2 regions of the Sporosarcina sp. FSL K6-2383 genome follow, and region 2 is predicted to be linked to the other one. Evidence: a T-box and tRNA genes for the amino acid it is inferred to sense, from the RefSeq annotation. Region 2 holds a T-box; the other holds one or more tRNA genes.
The links. A T-box is a leader RNA that pairs with one kind of tRNA and senses whether it is charged. The one in region 2 lies ahead of MKZ10_RS12735 (valine--tRNA ligase), so its partner is inferred to be a tRNA-Val.

Region 1: it encodes a tRNA-Val, which carries the amino acid that the T-box ahead of MKZ10_RS12735 (valine--tRNA ligase) is inferred to sense. The anticodon was not compared.

Annotation. Positions count from the first base shown of each region.
Region 1 covers NZ_CP152017.1:1,341,004-1,344,425, forward strand. Annotated here, with positions in the region: gene MKZ10_RS06700 (methyl-accepting chemotaxis protein) at 1-205, shown strand, start outside; gene MKZ10_RS06705 (N-acetylmuramoyl-L-alanine amidase) at 390-1,094, shown strand; gene MKZ10_RS06710 (hypothetical protein) at 1,233-1,601, shown strand; gene MKZ10_RS06715 (GlsB/YeaQ/YmgE family stress response membrane protein) at 1,644-1,892, opposite strand; tRNA gene MKZ10_RS06720 (tRNA-Val) at 2,018-2,090, opposite strand; gene MKZ10_RS06725 (DNA-3-methyladenine glycosylase) at 2,263-3,108, shown strand; gene MKZ10_RS06730 (hypothetical protein) at 3,348-3,422, opposite strand, start outside.
Region 2 covers NZ_CP152017.1:2,571,947-2,575,368, forward strand. Annotated here, with positions in the region: gene MKZ10_RS12735 (valine--tRNA ligase) at 1-1,941, opposite strand, end outside; T-box leader at 1,988-2,224, opposite strand; gene MKZ10_RS12740 (hypothetical protein) at 2,658-3,365, opposite strand.

The DNA.
Region 1 (3,422 bases), 1.2 Mb from region 2:
GCAAGTAACTGAACAGAGTACAGTTATCACTGACGCTATTCAAAATGTATCAGCAATTGCGGAGCAAACTGCTGCATCTGCGGAAGAAGTGACTGCATCTGTGGATGAACAATCACAAGCAATTGCGAGTGTGACAAAGCTTGCACAAGGGTTAACGGATTTAAGCGAAAGAGTAAGCGAAGCGATTCGAAAATATAAAATATAATTTGAATTAAAATAGAAAATATCTCCTACAACCAGAAATGGATGTGGGAGATATTTTTTAATCCTTTTTTTAAGGTTATGTAGCATTGTCATAGGGGTTGTCTACTTTATGCCATATGCTAGTAAACAAGGTGTTGTTACTACATATGGTAATCAGACCTTAGTAGGAAGGGAGGGAAAAATATATGGCCTATACAAACATTAATAACTTTGTTCCGACATCACTCTATCCACTCAAAGCACCATATGTTATGGTGCCGGAATACATTACAATCCATAATACTGCCAATGATGCGGCGGCCATTAACGAGATTGCTTATATGATACGTAATAAGAATGCCACGTCGTTCCATGTCGCAATTGACGATAAACACGCTGTGCAAGGAATTCCATTCAATCGTAACGGATGGCATGCTGGGGATGGTAATGGGACTGGCAACCGCAAATCTATTGGGATTGAAATTTGTTACTCGAAATCAGGCGGTGCTACCTATAAGGCGGCCGAAGCAAATGCCATTGAATATATTGCTCGTTTACTCAAACAATTTGGCTGGGATGCGAATCGAGTTAAATGGCACCGGGATTGGAGTGGTAAACAATGCCCGCACCGTATCATTGGAGAAGGTCGTATGAATTCTGTCCATAACGCGATTGAAAAACGCCTGACTGAATTGAATACGAATACATCTATAGGATCAAAGGAGGGGATACGCATGTTTAGTCCAAGTTCTGCCACGTTGAAAATTGCCTTCGAACAATACTTAGCAGATGCTGTTAAGGATGGTTTATTGACGGAGAAATGGTTAACTGACTTTAAGGAAGGAAAGCTGTCACTAGACGACGCACTTGCATTGAAAGTCATTGTTGACCAGAGAGGGAAAAAAGGATAATTGCTATTGCGGGGAAAATATAAGTACTTGAGTGCATTTAAATTTACTAGTTCTAAATACCATTGTATACTATCTGTATTAATACTAAACGACTATGAAGTGTATAGAGCTAAAAATAGGTTGAAAGGAGTTAAAGTAATGGAAGCACAAGAATTATTAGTTAAAATTAATCAGAGTATCGAAAATCTAGATTTGATATCGGCAAGAAGATATATTGAGGAAAATCTAGAGTTGTTACGAAAAAACAGACATCATCTTTCCAAAAATGCAAGAGAATTATTTGATTACCTTCAAAGTGAGTCTAATTCTTCGACAAACAATTATAATCGCCGCGAACTCCACATGATTAACACCATCAACACTTATGCCACTCGATTTGATGTACGAGGCCTCAGATTATCAGTCAAAAATAATGCGGATTTACTGATGAAAAAAGATATTCGCCTCTATTTAAATGCAGATGCCAAGATTCTTTTAGAAGGTATGAAAGCTATTCAGGTGAGTTAAGTGCCCAGTAGCTAATATTCAAAAAAGTGACCCTTTGAAAGGTCACTTTTTTAATGTCTTTAAAATAAAGCTAACAATTAGTACAAAGATAATAGCACCGATTAAAGTAGGAATAATGAAAAATCGACCTATTTCTGGTCCCCACGAACCTAGCAGGATAGAACCTAACCAGCCACCTATCAAACCTGCAATAATGTTACCAATAATTCCTCCAGGTATATCTCTTCCGATAATCATTCCTGCAAACCAACCAAGTACACCACCAACAATTAAAGTCCATAGTAAGCCCATTTATTCATCACTCCTAGATTTGTATATAACTCTATTCCCAGTTACCAATATTTAAAACAAAAAAACACCAACCTCTAAAGGATGATGTTTTCTATAAACTCTTGGTACGTATGACTTTCTAAGTATGGTCCCAGACGGGCTCGAACCGCCGACCCCTACCTTGTCGAGGTAGTGCTCTCCCAGCTGAGCTATGGAACCTGGGAAGTTATCGTGTGCATCTGCTTACTGCACAAATTCTATTATAGCCAATCTGTAAAAGAAGTCAACACTTTTTCAAAACAATTGATCTGGATTTAGATCAAGCCTTCGACGGATGTCTCGGGTTGTGGGGTATAATAAACGATAGAATTAGATAAAAGGGGTGTTTTCAATCGAAAGACAAATTGAACTACCATTTGTTTATGATTTTGACCGTGCGCTGGATAGGCTTGCAACCAACCCTGTTAATGCGGTTGATTGCGCGCAGCGACTGATTCGCATTCCGATGCAAGAAGGGAATGTTGTAACGCTTCGAGGGACGGGAACAACAGAGAAACCAGTTTTCACGATGCAAGGGGTGTTCAGTGATTTACAATTTGAAGAGATCAAAATGATTTTTCACTTCGACAGGGCTCTTGACGGCGTTCAAGCGCATTTTGTTGGTACGGATTTGGAGTCGCTTTTTATAGATCATGCAGGGACTCCGCTCATTAGAAGTTTTTCGTTATATGGAGATCTTATGACGAGTATTATCCATCAGCAGTTAAATCTATCATTCGCCCACACCTTGACTATGCGTTTTGTAGAGTCGTTTGGAGAGCAAGTGGACGGTGTATGGCGCTATCCGTCGCCTGAACGAATTGCTTTACTGGGTGTCTCAGAGTTGCGTGACAGGCAGTTTAGCACACGGAAGGCGGAATATATCATTGGTTTGTCGCAGTCGATTGTAGAGGGGGCGCTAGACCTTGAACAATTCAAAAGGATGGATGATGCAGAGGTAGTGGCTAAGTTGGTCGCATTTAGGGGAGTTGGACCTTGGACAGCGCAAAATTTTTTGATGTTTGGACTAGGACGCCCGAATTTATTTCCATTAGCGGATATTGGCTTGCAAAATGCTTTGAAAAAACTATGGGGGATGGATCGTAAGCCCACTAAAGAGGAAATGCTAGATCGTTTTCCTGATTGGTCACCGTATTTAAGTTACGCCGCCTTATATTTATGGCGTAGCATTGAGTAAAGGTAGTCCAGTTTTCAAGATTCGTTGTCCAGTTTCGGGAAAAGGTTGTAGAGTTCCCGTAATTGGTTGGACAGTTCGTCCTAGGTTGTACAGTTTTCAGAGTTTATTGCACTGTTAGAACAAAAAGCTGAATAATTTACGTCTCCACATAAAAAAACAGCTTTTCCGCAATCATTTGGAAAAGCTGTTTTAAGGTTCGCTTGAAATGAGGATCATCGGCACAGTTCGTCCGTTTACTATCAGTGTGGTAGCTCCTGTGCTTGTTCTTCCTCGTTAAAATACAGGAAATTTTCTTCCTCTAGTTCGTTGAACCG
Region 2 (3,422 bases):
ACAGAAATCATCCCAGATGAAGTTATACAATGCACGGCCGACTTCACCGAACTCGTAGCGATCTGCTAACTTCGTCACTTGCTCGATGGTTTCATTCAAACGTGTTAAAATCCATGCATCTGCAGCTGATTTTTCACCTGACAAGTCAATCTCTTCATACGTCATGCCATCCATATTCATCAACGCGAAACGGGAAGCATTCCAGATTTTATTGGCAAAGTTCCAAATGGATTCTACCTTTTCTGTTGAGTAACGAAGATCCTGCCCTGGTGATGAACCAGTAGAAAGGAAGTAGCGCAGCGCATCTGCTCCGTATTTGTCGATGACATCCATTGGGTCAATACCATTGCCTAGTGATTTAGACATTTTACGGCCGTCTTCTGCACGCACGAGTCCGTGAATGAGCACGTCTTTAAATGGACGTTGCTCTGTAAATTCGATTCCCTGGAAGATCATACGTGATACCCAGAAGAAAATGATGTCATAGCCTGTAACAAGCGCATCTGTTGGGTAGTAACGTTTGAATTCCTCGTTATCGACATCCGGCCAGCCCATTGTTGAGAACGGCCATAGCGCAGAGGAGAACCATGTATCAAGTACGTCATTGTCCTGTGTCCAGTTTTCAATATCTGCTGGCGCTTCGTGGCCAACATGTACTTCGCCTGTTTCATTATGATACCAAGCCGGAATACGGTGGCCCCACCAAAGTTGGCGAGAAATACACCAGTCATGTACGTTCTCCATCCATTGTAAATACGTGTGCTCGAAACGGTCAGGTACGAAATTGACTTTGCCTTCTGTTTGTTGAAGCTTAACGGCTTCATCGGACAGCGTCTGCATTCTGACGAACCATTGTGTCGATAAATACGGTTCAACAACAGCGCCGCTTCGCTCTGAGTGACCAACAGAGTGCAAATGATCTTCGATTTCGAATAAAACACCCATTTCCTGCAAGTCTTTGACGATTTCTTTACGACATTCGAAACGGTCCATTCCTTCGTATTTACCTGCTAGCTTGTTCATAGAACCGTCTTCATTCATAACTAGAACACGCTCTAGGCTGTGACGGTTACCAATTTCAAAGTCATTCGGGTCATGTGCAGGTGTAATTTTCACCGCTCCACTTCCGAATTCCATATCAACGTAATCGTCCGCAACGATTGGAATTTCACGGCCCACGATTGGTAAGCGTACTGTTTTACCGATTAAATGCTTGTAGCGCTCATCTTCAGGGTGTACCGCAACGGCTGTATCCCCAAGCATCGTTTCCGGACGTGTTGTTGCAATTTCGATATTCCCCGTGCCATCTGTTAGTGGATAGCGCATATGATAGAAGGCACCCTGCACATCTTTATGGATGACTTCGATGTCAGAAATAGCCGTTTTCGTCGCCGGATCCCAGTTGATAATATATTCGCCACGGTAAATGAGATCTTTTTCGTACAGCTTGACGAATACTTCCTGTACTGCTTTTGACAGACCTTCATCCAATGTGAAACGTTCGCGTGAATAGTCTAGACCTAAACCAAGTTTGCCCCATTGTGCACGGATATGATCGGCATATTCTTCTTTCCATTTCCATGTTTCTTCAACAAATTTCTCACGACCTAAGTCATAACGTGTAACGCCTTCTTCACGTAATTTTGCTTCAACGCGTGCCTGCGTAGCAATTCCCGCATGGTCCATTCCTGGTAGCCATAATGCGTCATAGCCCTGCATACGCTTCATGCGTGTGAGAATATCTTGTAGCGTTGTATCCCATGCATGGCCCAAGTGAAGTTTACCTGTTACGTTTGGCGGTGGAATCACAATCGTATAGGGTTTTTTATCACTTTCGGGTTGTGCTTCGAAGAATTTCCCTTTTAGCCACCATTCATAGCGACCTGATTCAATAGACTGCGGATCATATTTTGTCGGCATCGACAAGTTTTCATTTGACATAGTAGTTCCTCCTCTGTTTTTGGACAACAAAAAAACTCCATTCGTCTTAAAGGACGAAGGAGCTGTTCGCGGTACCACCTTTATTCGTGCACACCAAAGAACTTGTGCACCTCACACTTCGATAACGGCTTCAAACCGGTTTCTGCTACTAAAGATGAAAACTTCACCTGTTCCCAGAAACTGCTCACGGGTGACATTCGGTCAATCGATTACAGGGCCTCTCACCACCGGCACCCTCTCTGGAGCAATCAAATTCACTTACTATCCCGTTCATCGCATCAATATATAGTTGCTTATTATTGTAGCGGAATAGTAGGTCGCCCGTCAAGTATATTATCAATTACGCCTTGGCGTAATTGCGTCCAGATTTTGAATCGAGCTTGGGCCAACAGGAAGTTGGTCATGCAGGCGGCGCCACAGGATGTGGTGACCTTAGCCTGCATTCCCCTTTTGTTCAGCCGGCGTTTGAACGCCCCCTAAACAGGATATAAAACTAAAGTCATTTCTCCCCATAGAGGTGAGAGTCTTATGCTGAATAAAGATGAAAGGATAGTGTAATGAGAAGAGGATATAACCCTTATTTACTACCGCCTTGGCTGCGGAAGTGCCGTTTTTATTGCAAAGGAATCATCATCCCGATTTGTATTTTTCAACTGATCCGTCTGTTAATCGTACCGACAACTGGTGATTTCCTACTACTGTGCTTACTCTGCGGCTTAGCTTTCGTTTTTTACAAAAACATCATTTGAACGGAAACTCGTCGTAGAAACACCGTCTTCTAGCCCTGCAATGAATGCCAGCGCTTCATCCATCTCATTGAATGAGGTGCTGGCCTGTTGTTGCTGCGTCGCAATCGGTGTAGCCACTGCCACAACAGCTTCAGCATCGTCGACTTCAACTTCCTCTGCCATCACCGTCGCCAGCGCGAACGAATCATCGGCTTCTACCAATTCCTCTACCAACTCTTCAGCTAACACAACAATTGCCGGTTCTTCTACTTGGGCAACCTGCTCTTCTATTTGAGCAAGCACCTCTTCGTACGAGCACTCGACATCCCAAACAACACTAAAAGAGCCTTGTCCATCTGATTCAATTGATGTGGCCGTTGTGACAACTTGTAATGGGCTAACAACTTCCAACGGCAAATCAATATGGAGCGGCACCGCATATTCAAAATAGCCAGCCTCTCCTTGCAAATCAACATCATCAATAAGAATCGCTGAATCTAAAAACTCCTCAGCCCTCTCCCCCTCATCAAATACGACATTCGCCGCAATATGATAAACACCTGTTAACCGAACTGAATCCGCCGTCCGTTCCTCTGTATACATCGGCGTCACCTGCAACAACTCCGCCCCCGCGGGTACACCCGCATCCGCTGGGAAAATAAAATCCTCCTGCATCGTCCACTGCTTCTTCTCCATTATCGTTCCCTCCTCTATTCCTACACAAATAATTGTATGCACGGATTGGGTGGGATA